DNA from 2 places in the Shewanella sp. WXL01 genome. Region 1 is predicted to be linked to the other one. Evidence: riboswitches for the same ligand, from Rfam matches in the RefSeq annotation. Region 1 holds a riboswitch; the other holds the start of a gene.
The links. Region 1 has a riboswitch for cobalamin ahead of G3R49_RS10045 (ABC transporter ATP-binding protein). Riboswitches for the same ligand answer to the same signal wherever they lie in the genome.

Region 1 (7,233 bases):
CTTGTTTTAGCAAGTGTTGGGTTAAATAAAGAGTTAGACAATCAACAAAGATGGTTTGATTAGGTTTATCAATCAGTTTGAGGGTTTCAGCTAGATAAAGCGGCTCTTCTAATAACTGCCACTCAATCTTTAGCTCTGGGTGGGTCACGTGGGCGCGGTCTTGCTGATGACGCTCAATGCGTTGGTGCATTTCATCATCAAACGCCTGAGCCGTTGCCAAATAAACGCAAGACTGACCAAGGTTGGCAAACTTTGCTACCGCTGACTCACCAAAGTGACTTTTGCCACTGCGGGCACCGCCTAGAATAAGTTGGATCATGAATTAAACCCCACTGCCAATAAAATCATATAACAGACAATTTCAGCGACTTGCTGACTTGCCCCTAAGGTATCGCCCGTGTAGCCACCAATTTGACGATTAAAACCAAAGCATAGCAACTGCCTAAGAATATAAAGACCCACTAATAAACTAAAACCTGCCACTGACGGTAAACAAAACAACACAGCTAATCCCGTCAGCAACAAAATCATTAAGTCATTAATGTGCTGCTCGTTAGCCAGCGGCTTCACTTTACTGACATCAATGTCTTGCACATAGCTTTCGGTAAATATCATGCTAGACGCCAGCACGCGGCTAAGCGTGTGTGCAACAACCAATGCGCTACAAGCCACCCAAGGGCTGTATAGTGCAAGCTCAATCAACAACTGCCATTTAAGCGCCAGTATCAGCACTAGCGCTAACACGCCATAGGTGCCAAGGCGCGAGTCTTTCATAATGTTGAGCTTGTCTTCGAGTGTCCAACCGCCACCAAAACCGTCGGCGGTATCGGCTAAACCATCTTCATGGAACCCACCAGTGATCAGCACACTGGCGATCATCGACAGCATTACCGCAACGCCGATAGGCAACACTAGCTGAGCCAGATAAAACACCAGTGCTGAGAGTGCGCCCACCAGCAAACCAACCATACCAAAGTAACGACTGGCGCGATTTAAATTATCATCGCCATAATCGACCCATTTTGGCACAGGGATGCGAGTGAAAAAGCTAAGCGCAACTAACAACAGATTTAGCTGACTTGCACTCACGCTCGGCTTTTCCATCTATAACATTCCCCTATTTAAGTCTTAAACTGATCAAGTTAATTAAGGCTTAAAATGATCGCGAAAAGCGACTAAACAACATCTTCTACACCGGCTGCGGCAAAGCTTGCCATGTCGTTATAAAAATTAATTGCAGCTTGAACCAGTGGCAATGCTAACGCCGCACCCGTGCCCTCACCCAAACGCATATCTAAATCTAGCAGTGGCTCAGCTTTTAAATGCTCTAACATGATTCTGTGTCCTTGCTCATTAGATTTATGAGCAAAGATTAAGTAATCACGCGCATCTGGGTGTAATTTAACTGCAGCAATGGCTGCAGCTGTGGCAATAAAGCCATCAATAATCACCATCATTTTACGGTCTGCTGCTGCCATAATGGCGCCAGTCATTTGCACAATTTCAAAACCGCCTAAGTGCGCCAAAATGTGGATAGGAGATACAAGCTTACTGCGGTGCAGTTTCAGCGCCTCGTTGATTAGGGCTGATTTTCGCTCAAAGGTTTTATCATCAATACCTGTACCGCGACCAACACAGCGGCTCACATCTAGCTCTAATAACGCTGCCATCATTGCGGTTGCCGCAGAGGTGTTACCTATGCCCATTTCTCCTAACGCAATCAGGTTTGAGCCAGATAAATGATGACGCTCAACCACTTCTTCTGCATAACCAAAACCATGACGAACTTGATCAATACTCATCGCAGGCGCTTGGTGAATGGCGTTGGTACCTTCACCTAATCTATGCTGAGTGACACCGCGATAGTTATCCAATGGTTTCGCGATACCGCAATCAATCACTTCAAGGTTAAAGCCCATTTGCTTGCTAAACACGTTAATCGCAGCGCCGCCAGCAACAAAGTTTTGCACCATTTGTCTGGTGACATCAATCGGCGCAATCGACACGCCAAACTTGGCAATGCCATGGTCGCCAGCAAATACCAACATGCCGGGTTGGGTGATTTCCAACTTTTTACATTCAGAATCTTTGCTGAGCTGCACTCTAGCAATTTGCGCAGCTAGCGGCTCTAATTTACCCAAAGCGCCTAACGGCTTGGTCTTTTGATTAATGGTGAGAGCGATTTGCTCATCAAACTTGCGACTAACCGGATCTACTGCAAACATCTTGACTCCGAAGTACAAAATCTAATAACGCCGGGCACTGAACTCAGTGAGTTAACGACGGCGACGTAAAATTAATAAGAAAAATACACTACCAATGGCTGAGGTAATAATCCCCACCGGCAGTTCCTGATTCGCTAGGATGCATCTAGCGACCACATCAACCCAAACTAAAAATAACCCGCCAAACAAGGCAGTAAGTAATAATGGCGACCGCCCAGGTAGGCACAAGCGTATAGTATGCGGGATCATCAAGCCAACAAATCCGATGCCTCCGCAGCTTGCCACCAGCACTGCTGTAATTAACGAGCAAAGTAACAACATGCTTAAACGCAAACGCGCCACATTAACACCCAGCGTGTGCGCAGACTCATCGCCCGCCTGCAGCGCCATAATTTGTCGTTTAAATGCTAAAATCACCAGCAGGCTGCCAACCACCACCAGCGTAGGTAATAGCAAGCCACTCCAACTGGCTTTGGCAAAACTGCCTAAGGTCCAAAACAGTACCGACGCGGCCGCTTGCGGGTCTGAAAAATACAACACTAGTGTGGTAAGTGCGCTAAACATGAATGAGGTGGCAACGCCCGACAACAACATGCGCTCAATTTGCGCATGTAATCCGCTGCCGGATAAAGCCAGCACCAGCAGCACCGACAAGCTCGCGCCTATAAATGCACCGATTGGCAAGCTAAACTGCGCAAGCGGGTTATCTTGCCATTGGGCGAGCAATGAATAGTCAAACCACTGCCCAAATACGCTAAATACCACCACAGCGCCAAATGATGCTCCAGCACTTATGCCAAATAAATAAGGGTCGGCCAGTGGGTTACGAGTCACGGTTTGCAGCACACTGCCCGCAATGGCAAGGCCTGCGCCTGCCACAAACGCCAGAATAACCCGAGGAAAACGAAGCTCAAAAACGATGCGCTCAACTAATGGGGATACAGATTCACTACCTGAACCTGCAGCGTCGGAAAAAGTAGCGCCGAAAACTTTAGCGCCTAAGCCAGTTACAATATCGCTAAAGCCAATATTGGCTGCGCCAAAGCTGGCTGCCAGTATAGGGGTAATCATCAGCATGATGCCAGTTAACACACAAGCGAGATAATAGCGCTGCGTCTGTTTATCTACCTGCGCTATTGGTTTAGTTAACCGCCCTAGCATTGCGCAGACTCCTTTGACCCAAACTCCGAGTCCAGTTGAGAATGTTTGCTATAGCTAGGAGTATTAAGATCGCTTGAACCTTGGTAACCATAGAAATAAGTAATCAATGGGCTTTGGTTTTGTGGATGCTCACCAACCTGGCAGCACACACCAAATACATCACCAATGCGAGATTCGGTCAGTACCGTTTTAGGCTCTCCATGGGCAACCACTTTGCCTTGATGCAACATAACTAACTCATCACACAAGGCGCTTGCGAGGTTTAAGTCATGAATTGAGGCAATCACGGTAATGCCTAGACTTTTTACCAGCTCAAGAATTTGAATTTGATAGCGCACATCTAAGTGGTTAGTCGGTTCATCTAGCACCAAAATTTGTGGCTGCTGCACTATGGCGCGGGCAATGAGCACTCGTTGTTTCTCACCACCTGAAAGCGCATTGAACATCTGCAAGGCTTTATCGCGCAGCCCTACCTGCTCAATCGCATCACTCACTTGCTGTTTATCTTCTTTGGTAAGCCTTGCCATTAACCCTTTGTGCGGAGTCAGCCCCATCGTCACTAGCTGAGTAACAGTTAACTCCACATGGGCTGGGGTATCTTGTTGCACCACAGCAACATTGAGGGCTAATGACTGCGACGAGTATTCCTCAATCGGTTTGCCTAACAAGGTAATGTCACCGCTATCTGGGGTGATGTAGCGGTATAAGCAGCGCAGCAAGCTAGATTTACCCGCACCATTCGGGCCGATAACGCCGAGCATCTTGCCTTTATCAAGACACAAACTCACATCATCAAGAATAAGCTGTTTACCCACCGTCCAACTCACGGCGGATACAGAAATGGCTGTCATAAACTACTCCGCTGAGTAACCCGCTCAGCATCAATTAGGTAAACTGGATTTGATTTATCCTGCAGGACATCTGCAAGACATCGGCATAGGTATCTGACTTAGGCGGCTTGTTTCACTAACTTCATTCACTTCAAAGGTGAAGTTAAACAATAACCACCATCACAGTTGCGGGTACAGTTCGGGATTGCCCGATTCCCTGATGCCAAATCAAAATGAATTTAAATATGGGTTAACCGTCAAGGCAAGAGCATGAGTGCTCTAACCATCGGAGCACACGAACTTTGATAGCGCAAGACGCCGTAAAATCGTCCCCTATGTTTACATTATGGGCTCCACTTTAGCATCCCTGCTAAAGAGGCTTGCTACCTCAAAGCTCATATACTCCCAATACACATGAATAACAGGTGCGATAGACATTCACAATTGAGGTCAACCTTCATATAACGCTTTGATTATCGCCTAACTTAAGCGACTCTCCAATAGCCGTTACAAAATCCTTTATATTTCAGGCCAGTTCAAACAAAACTGACAATTATCAATATCATCGCCCTCGACATACACATCCAAACTTAACAGCGCCGCATAAGGCAGTTTAAAGTGACTGAACATTGAGGCTGTTTGCCCCGTACTTAATACATGTGCCAGCAAGGCTTTTATCACCCCGCCGTGAGTCACTATTAGCGCGCTAGGCACAAATGCCTCTGTTTCCCCACTGTGATTAACATGAGTGTTGGAGCTCATATTGGCACTAATATTGGTATCAGGTTCAATCTGCGCCACCTCATTAATCACAGGCTCTAATGCTAGCAACACCCGCTGCTGAAAACTCAATAAAGACTCACCATTTTCTGGAGTATGTTGCTCATCCCATGGATCGCACCAGTAGGCTTGCATTTGTTCATCATAGTCTTGATAAAGCTGCTCGAAAGATTGCCCATCCCACACGCCAAAGTCGATTTCTTCTAGCCCTTCAACCAGCTGACATTCAAGGGATTTTTCCTTTGCGTACCCCTGACTCCAATTGGCGCAGCGCTGCAGCGATGAACTAAACACTCTATCAACGCTTGGCTCAATGCGTGATGCTGCGCGGCTCATTTGTGCTTGTCCAGCATCAGATAACGCGACATCAACCTTACCACGCAGAATTTGTCCGCCCTCACATTCACCGTGGCGCAATAACCACAACTTAATAATTTTCATAAAACCGCCTTGCTCTATTCTAAGCAACTCGCTTATTATGGACGTCTATACGTATAAAAGTCTAAAACTCCGAGCTGCTAGACTCAACTAGTTTAGTTATTTAAATCATTAAATACCCATAAATAGTTAGTTAGATAGCGACATTGTGGTAATAAATAATACTCAGCACAATGCTACACGCGGATGATAAACGGCAATAAAAGCTTACTTAGAGGTACCTTAGTAATGGATAAAGCGCGTTCCCATAGCCAAACCCTACAGCAACTAGAGCAATTGCTAGAGCAGCGCACGCTGTTTTTAGATGGCGCTATGGGTACCATGATCCAGGACTACAAGCTCGAAGAAGCTGACTTTAGAGGTGAACGCTTTAAAGACTGGCACTGCGATGTCAAAGGCAACAATGATATGCTGGTGTTAACCCAGCCAAATATCATCAAGCAAATCCATCGCGAATACCTGCTCGCAGGTTGTGACATTCTTGAGACCAATACCTTCAATGCGACCACCATCGCCATGGCCGACTACGATATGCAAGCGCAGTCAGCCGAAATTAACTTTGAAGGTGCGCGTCTTGCCCGTGAAGCCGCAGATGAAGTAGAGGCCGAGACAGGTCGTAGCTGTTTTGTTGCCGGTGTGCTTGGCCCAACTAACCGTACTTGCTCTATCAGTCCAGATGTAAATGACCCAGGCTTTCGTAATATCCACTTTGATGACCTTGTCGCTGCCTACACTGAGTCCACTCAAGCGTTAATCGACGGCGGCGCTGACATCATTCTGGTTGAAACCATTTTCGATACCCTTAACGCAAAAGCGGCACTATTTGCCATTGAGTCAGTATTCGACACTATTGGCGAGCGCTTGCCAGTGATGATTTCGGGCACGATTACCGATGCGTCAGGCCGCACCTTAACCGGGCAAACCACCGAGGGGTTTTACAACTCGTTAAGGCACATCAAGCCTTTATCTATCGGTCTTAACTGCGCCCTAGGTCCAAAAGAGCTGCGCCCTTACATCGAAGAGCTAGCTCGTATTTCTGAGTGCTACGTGTCTGCGCATCCTAATGCGGGTCTACCAAATGAGTTTGGTGGCTACGATGAAACGCCTGAAGAAATGGCTGAGGTGATTGGCGAGTGGGCTCAAGCTGGCATGCTTAATATTGTCGGCGGCTGCTGTGGTAGTACGCCTGCCCACATTAGCGCGATAAAACAAACCGTTGAGCAATTTGAGCCGCGCAAGCTGCCAGATATTCCGGTGGCCTGTCGTTTGTCAGGTCTAGAGCCGCTGACCATTGATTCAGACTCACTGTTTGTCAATGTGGGGGAGCGCGCGAACGTGACTGGCTCAGCTAAGTTTTTGCGCCTTATTAAAGAAGAAAAGTTTGAAGAAGCGCTGGATGTAGTGCGCGAGCAGGTTGAAAACGGCGCGCAGATCATCGACGTCAATATGGATGAGGGCATGCTTGATGGCGTCGCCAACATGCAAAAGTTCTTAAACCTTATCGCATCTGAGCCAGATATCTCCCGCGTACCAATCATGATCGACTCATCAAAGTGGGAAGTGATTGAAGCGGGCCTTAAGTGTGTTCAAGGCAAGTCCATTGTTAACTCGATCTCGATGAAAGAAGGCGAGCAAGCCTTTATCGAGCAAGCCACCCTGGTTAAACGCTACGGCGCAGCTGCCATTGTGATGGCATTTGATGAAGACGGTCAGGCAGATACGCGCGAGCGTAAAACCGAGATTTGTACCCGTGCCTATCATCTATTGGTAGATGTGGTTGGCTTCCCGCCTGAAGACAT
Region 2 (7,233 bases), on a different contig from region 1:
CGGGCGCAGCAAAGAAGCGCTTTGTAACTCAATCTGCCTTGTCACATCAAATTAAGGAACTGGAAACTCGCATTAACTCTGCGATTTTTGTTCGTAAAAGCAAACCGTTAGCCTTTACCCATGAAGGTGCGCGCTTGCTCGATCTTGCCGAAGAAATTCTGCCGAAAGTGATCGAAACTGAGTCTGATCTGAAACGCGGCCTAGAGGGAGAAGCCCAAAGCTTTAAACTGGGCATCGAGTGTCATAGCTGCTTTCGCTGGCTAATGCCTGTCATTGAAGAGTTCAAAGCTCAATTTCCACAGGCACAAATCGATATTTCTAGCCGCTATGCATTTGACTCGCTCAATGCGCTGCAGTCTGGTGAGCTGGATATTGTATTGACTTCAGACCCTGTGCCGGGGCACACGGTGTCGTATCAACACCTATTCGACTTTGAAGTTAAACTGCTGGTTTCGACCGAGCATCCACTTGCAGCAAAATCTGTGGTTGCGCCAAGCGACTTAGGCCAGCAAGCCATTATTAGCTATCCAGTGCCGCTAACTAAACTTGATTTATACAAACACTTTTTGGAGCCAGCAGGTGTTGAACCTGGAGTGCAAAAGCAATGTGAGCTCACACCAATGCTGCTGCAACGTGTCGCCTGTAATGACGGCGTGACGACTTTGCCGAACTGGTCTATGAATGAGGGTCAAGGCTTGAGCTTGAAAGCGCTAAAACTAGGCAGTGAAGGATTGAAGAGGCCGCTGTTTGGTGCGTATCGTCGCAACACAACCAACACCAACCTCATCCATAAATGGTTTGAGCTAGTCGCTCAGGAAGGGCTAAAACTACAGCGCATGAATTAATACCGCTTTACAGGAACAGCTCACTTATAAAGCAACTGCTCGCTTACAAAGGGTTAATCAGCAGTTGTCTCTTGGCCAATACTCGCCTTAGCACAAGCCCTGCCGAATTAGGGTTTGTGGTTTGTGCGAGGTTATGGGCAACCATAAACTCCTGCCTTAAATCGTCATCTAAGCCTAAATTTTCAAACGCATCTAATGACAACGATTTTTGCTGCTTATCAATTATCGACTTTACGATTCGCAGTGACAGCGGCGGCTCAGCATTGGCATTTAAATAAGCAAACGCAGTTAAAGTGATCACCTGCCCAAACACACTAAATAGCGCTAGGGTTTGCACTTCGTCAACATCAATATTGACCTGTTTGCCTGCATCAACATCTTGCTTGATTAACTCTAAAGCAGAGCTGGCAATATCCTCAGTTAGCTGCCAATAACCGTGTACTAACTTACGGTATGGCTCAACTAAAGCATCAAGTCGCTCTTTTAAATAAAACGCAAAAGCGTAGCGATAAATATTCACCTGCCCTAAACGGATAAGCGCATCTTTCACACTGCGATTTTTTGATTGCACAGCGCCTGCGGCTTGAGCTGAATTGGCGCGAATAAGTAAGTGCGCAGCTAACGCGGGGTCGGCCGATACTGTATCGATAACCACACGAATATCAGCTTCATTGATTAAGGCTTTTTTTAGCGGAGTGAGAATGTCTCGGCGACCTAACACTTGCTCTTCATTGCTAATGATAGCTCGTACCTGATCGAACACTTCACGCTCTAATGACGTCATATTTATCCAGCACCTTGTTATTATTTTTACCTTGGAATTTATCCATAGAAGTGAGCCCTAGGTCAAGCTATCAGCACCAAAGAATACAAAAAAAGCCAGCATAGTGTGCTGGCTATTATCTTCAATGCTGTCTCTATCAAATTTATTAGAAACGGTAGCCTGCGGTTAAACGAATTTCACGCCCAGTACCTGAGTAGTAACCATTACCCCAAGTTGAGAAATAACCAGAGCTAACATACTGTTTATCGAACAGGTTATCGACACGTAGGCTAGCTTTCCAGTCACCACGGTTATAGTTAACTGCAAGGTTAGTCAGCAGGTAACTATCAATCTTGTTCCCAACATTGGCATTGTCGCCCTGCATGAAGCGATCGCCGGTATAGCTCGCCTCTAAAAAGGTTTGTAGGTTGTCAGTGATATCGTAGTTAATAAAGCTGCGACCTGAATGCTCAGCAACCCAAGACAGCTTTTTGCCTTTGTTAACGCCTTCGGTAAACTCAGCATCGATATAGTTATACTCGATACCCCACAACCAAGCTTTGGCGAAACTAACTTCGTATTTTGCATGTACGCCGTAACGACGCGAAGCTTCCGCGTTAACGTTAGCGCCGTTGAAGTTACCACCCTCAGGCTTTTCAGCACTTGGATCAAAGATGATTTCATCTTCAAGGTCTAAACGGTAAGCGTTGATGCTAATCGCGTTGGCACCGCTTGCAAAGTCCCAACCGGCTTCATACGAGCGACCAACCTGAGGTTTTAGACCAACCACGCCTTTAGGTGTATAAGCTTGCTCATCAACCTTAGCAAAACGGAAGTTATCATCTGCGCGCACATATAAGCGTTGTGACTCAGTTGGACGATAGTTCAAACCTAGCTCAAATGCATGAGCTGACTGGTCTAAATCAACACCTGCAGGATAAACCGCTTGGTCGACTAAATCGTCTTTTGCTTTCGCATAACGGCCACCCACAACGTAAGACACACTGCTGGTTAATGGCACGGTTGCGTGGACATAGCCACTTAACTGAGTTTGGGTATTGCTACGCCCCATAGAAGAAAAGTCAGCCTTGCCGCTAAGAATGTCTGCACCAGCAACAATGGTCATTTCACCCTGCTCCAACTGGTAAGTACCAACAGCTTTAGGTAAAAAGGCGAATTGGCTGCGTTTGTTACGACTAGCTGACCAGTTAAAGCTTGTGGTCAAAGTATCTGTATAACTAACACCTGTATCAATTGCCCACTGTTCAGAGAGTTGACGCACATAACCCAAACGCGTTGAGTTGGTCATTTCATGGGTATACTTGCTGCTGTCATTATTTGAATGACGTGGGTCCTTGTTGAACTCATCTTCACTAATCGCGCCAGCAAGCAAACGATGGTTATCATAGTAGTTGGCCTCAACAAAGAAGTCCTGCACGTCATCAGCGTATTGCAAACGACCTAAAATAGAAGCGGTTTTACTCTCGTTATTCTTACGGTAATTGTCTGAATTCTTTTGACTACCCGCTAAAAAGTAACGCCAGTTATCGTTAATCTCACCAGCGATATCACCTTTAGCTTCTAACGTATTAAAGCTACCACCAGAAAGCTCAATACCACCGCCGCTGGCTTGTGGTGCACGGGTCACAATATTGATAACGCCGCCAACGGCTTGGTCACCGTAAAGCACACCAGCACTACCTGAAAGCACTTCAACACGTTCAATTAGGTTAACTGGGATTGCACCAATCGTTGGCGCAGAAATATCGATATTATTTAAACGACGGCCATCAACCAAAATGAGTGTGTTGTTTGCCGCACCTGATGAGCCAAAGCCGCGCATTGAAAATACTGGGCCGCTGTTGCTATCAGAAATTTGAATACCCGCCTGGTTGCGCAGTAAAGACTCAATGTTAGTTGCGCCGCTCATTTCAATCTCTGCAGCGTCAATTACCGTCACATTGGCAGCCATATTAATTGGGGTTTGCTCGCTGCGACCAATGACCACAATCTTTTCGATGTCTTGGTCATTAGCGCCGCTTGAAGCCGTTAATTGCTCATCAGCAGCTTGAGCGGAAGAAATGCTAAAGAATGCACTGATAGCCAATGCAGTTAATGTTGGTTTAGTACCCATTTACCTTTAACTCCTAAAAGGAAAAATGGGGCAGGAATGCCGTCATACATAGCCAAGTTGTTTCTTATAGGTGTTAATAAGCAAGCAGCTTCACCGAGAATAACTTGAATATCACACTTCGAGATCTGCCCACCGAAATCTTCGAAATCATCTTTAGGGCCGGTCTCCGGACTTAGGTTCTATATCGCTTTGCAGCGATATACAAATGTCGGTTTTAACGCTGCACATTAAGTAATGCCGCGCCCAACATTCTCACCATTCACCGTTGCGGGGGCAGTAACAGGTTCACACTGTTTTCCCGATTATCCAATAGTGTTTGTCACTATCGGCACCACAAAAGATTGATCATCATTTGCACTCGCATACCATCCAGTATGCGAATGAGGCGTGATTATATACAAGTTGCAGCCCCAGCGGGAGCGATAAACGACTGAAAAGAGAATATTTCATTTAGGACGGAGCAGAGTTGCTGTAAAGCCGCTGAAACTGTTGTAGATAATAGCTGATGATGAGCTAGATTCATAATAATTAGCTGATTAACTATGGTTTCTTGAAATAACTAGATTCTATAACCAATCATGACACTTTTGACTAATTACTACGCGATAAAAAACAAAACGGCTGCTGTGGTAACACAGGCTAGGTCACTCGCAAATCCCCCCAATGAGTTCGAAAATAAGTGATTAAACCCAACCACGCCTGTGGTCATATTTGTTACCTGCGTATTGGTTATCAACGCAAACTATTGAATGCGCACCGAATCGCGCGGCTGTACCAATGACAACAGGGACTATCTCATTAACAACAGTTCAAGGCTAATTAGAGTTCTATGAGGACGCGACATCGTGACCTCCTTTTAATGCTCAAACAAAGCCTAGGTCAGAAACAACAAAGCCCGCAAATACGGGGTTTGTAATCACTTTAACTGATAGACTAAATATTTTTAACTATGGGTGTCTCGCTAATTGCTAAAAAATGCTAAATACCATTTGCTACCTCAGAAAGTACCAAATGCAAAAATTTACAGCTATCAGGGTGTAAACAATCACACTATGAATACGAATTTCTTTTGACAGTCTTGTTAAAACTTCCTCACCCTTATATACATCTAAAAACCTTTCCATCTTATACGTTCCCAAAGTACTGGCTATCAAAAACACTAATATTAGCTCAAGTGCATAATTATCAATATAAAATGACAGTTCTTGAAATAAATAAAGCCCTATACCTATCAAAATCAATGTGGGCAAGCCAATAACAGGTAGCATTAACATGGTCACCGCCTTACCATGCTCAAACTTTTTATTTCTGTAATATGCATAGCCACCAATAATAAAGCTACGAAGATAGTGCATATTTAATTGCCTCTCGATTAGAACTATCACCTGACACCCATTATTAAAACTTAAGATACTTCATTTCACATCGAAGTGTCAGTCATCTCCAACCTCGCACTCCATCTAGCAATAAACCAAGTTTATGAATTGGTCTGAGCAAAAAACGACCTACTTTCTTATTTTTCAGACACGCTGACACTGCAAACTAAAAGTCCGCATAAGAGTTTGTACTTTAGCTAAATATTTGGGATTGACTCTAGGTTGCTAACCAGCGCTGGCAATTAGCAACACCTTGCCGTCGTTTTCGGTGAGTGTGTTCGCAGTACTGAGTAAGAGCAGGTAAATTGCCAACCGCTCCTTTGAATAAGACTTCAAACTCTGTACTTATTTTTAACCAATTGTCTTCTGGAATATTGAGTCTGTTGATGATGTGTAACGTACTGCCGCTAATCGCACCACGTTTATCTTCTCTCATTACCCGGCCAGTATCTTCAACTAGGCACAAGTAGTCTTTGACGCTAAACAACAAACCATTTGGCATATTCATTCGCTCATTACCAACAAACGCCAGCAATTCTTGAGGTTGCTCACCTTTAATTGCCGACTTGATACGCCTTTGAATACTGGTGAAGTCTGACTGTTCGGGCGTAGCTGCCATATTAGCCCTAACAGGATTTAGGTCTACATAAGCCATACAAGCAAGTAAAGCAGCTTCATCGAGTAATGCTTGAGACTTGAACCTTCCTTCCCAGAATCTCCCAGTACAGTTATCTTCTCGATTGGCTTTACGAGCAATGGGTTCACACAAGGAGCGCATAAACCAGCTAATGTCGGTGAGTCGTTCTCGGTATTGAGCTATGCACTCTTTCACTGTTGTTAGCTCAAAGCTTTCAAGCTTATCGCCGTTAACGAACTTGCGAGTAAGCAAGGTACCTTTAAAACCTTTGTGCCATTGCTCAAGGACTTGCTTGTTGCTCCAGCTTTTGGCTTTATCTACATCAACTTTTAGTACAACATGCAGATGATTCGACATCACGGCATAAGCACAAATATCAATGGCAAAGATGGGCGCTAGCTCAAGCATGCGAGACTCTACCCATTCTCTACGATGCTCATAGTCGTCACCAGTGGATTTATCATACCCACACAAAAACGCCTTACGCACCACACGTGATACACAGTGGTAGCAAGGCGTATCTTCTAAACTCACCAACGTCCTTCTCGGCCTTGCCATCTTGAAATCCTTTTCAGTAAAAAAGCGAGTTCAATAAGCGTAGTTTAGCGCTTGCGAATATTCAATAACTATGGGTGGCCATGTTATCTTTATTGCTCAAGAACTTGTTTGTCGCTCCAATTTTTGGCTTTATCCGTATCAACTTTAAGCACAACATGCAGATGATTAGACATCACAGTATAGGCACAAATATCAATGACAAAAATGGTTGATAACTCAAGAATACGAGATTCAACCCACTCTCTGCGATGTTCATAGTCATCACCTGTGGATTTATCATACCCACACAAAAACGCGTTACGTACCACACGTGATACACAGTGGTAGTAAGGCGTATCTTCTAGGCTCACCAATGTCCTTCTCGGCCTTGCCATCTGGAAATCCTTTTCAGTAAAAAAGCGAGTTCAATAAGCGTAGTTTAGTGTTTTTAATATTCAATAACTATGGGTGGCCATATTTTATCAAAAAAGCCCAAAAATGGGGCTGTATGTAAAGATGGTTATATTACTGCCATTAGCAATGGGTGGCACCTTACTTTGCCCGAGACTCAACCCATTCTCTGCGATGTTCATAGGCATCACCTGTAGATTTATCGAATCCACACAAAAATGCCTTACGCACCACACGTGATACACAGTGGTAGTAAGGCGTATTTTCTAAACTCACCAACGTCTTCCTCGGCCTTGCCATCTTGAAATCCTTTTCAATTAAAAAGCAACTTCAATAAGCGTAGTTTAGTGTTTTACAATATTCAATAACCATGCATACCCATAATATTGCCTTATTTTTATTTATGGTGTACATAGGCCACCCACCAAGATAAAATAATAAATAACACCGACACAAAAAAGTAAATCAAATTAGAATAAAACTTCTCCCTTTTTATATTGGTAACATTCATTTTCTGTGCATCAGGGTAG

Region 2: it holds a riboswitch for cobalamin, as region 1 does, so the genes downstream of both, G3R49_RS04720 (TonB-dependent receptor) here and G3R49_RS10045 (ABC transporter ATP-binding protein) in region 1, are expected to answer to the same signal.

The regions. Positions count from the first base shown of each region.
Region 1 covers NZ_JAAIKQ010000003.1:289,806-297,038, reverse strand. Annotated here, with positions in the region: gene cobU (bifunctional adenosylcobinamide kinase/adenosylcobinamide-phosphate guanylyltransferase) at 1-319, opposite strand, end outside; gene G3R49_RS10060 (adenosylcobinamide-GDP ribazoletransferase) at 316-1,104, opposite strand; gene cobT (nicotinate-nucleotide--dimethylbenzimidazole phosphoribosyltransferase) at 1,176-2,225, opposite strand; gene G3R49_RS10050 (iron ABC transporter permease) at 2,277-3,302, opposite strand; gene G3R49_RS10045 (ABC transporter ATP-binding protein) at 3,380-4,237, opposite strand; cobalamin riboswitch at 4,304-4,480, opposite strand; gene G3R49_RS10040 (histidine phosphatase family protein) at 4,736-5,437, opposite strand; gene metH (methionine synthase) at 5,663-7,233, shown strand, end outside.
Region 2 covers NZ_JAAIKQ010000001.1:1,094,400-1,101,632, reverse strand. Annotated here, with positions in the region: gene G3R49_RS04730 (LysR family transcriptional regulator) at 1-845, shown strand, start outside; gene G3R49_RS04725 (HDOD domain-containing protein) at 889-1,629, opposite strand; gene G3R49_RS04720 (TonB-dependent receptor) at 1,775-3,742, opposite strand; cobalamin riboswitch at 3,882-4,093, opposite strand; gene G3R49_RS04715 (hypothetical protein) at 4,735-5,097, opposite strand; gene G3R49_RS04710 (transposase) at 5,336-6,313, opposite strand; partial or broken gene G3R49_RS04705 (transposase) at 6,406-6,687, opposite strand; partial or broken gene G3R49_RS04700 (transposase) at 6,854-7,003, opposite strand; gene G3R49_RS04695 (hypothetical protein) at 7,101-7,233, opposite strand, start outside.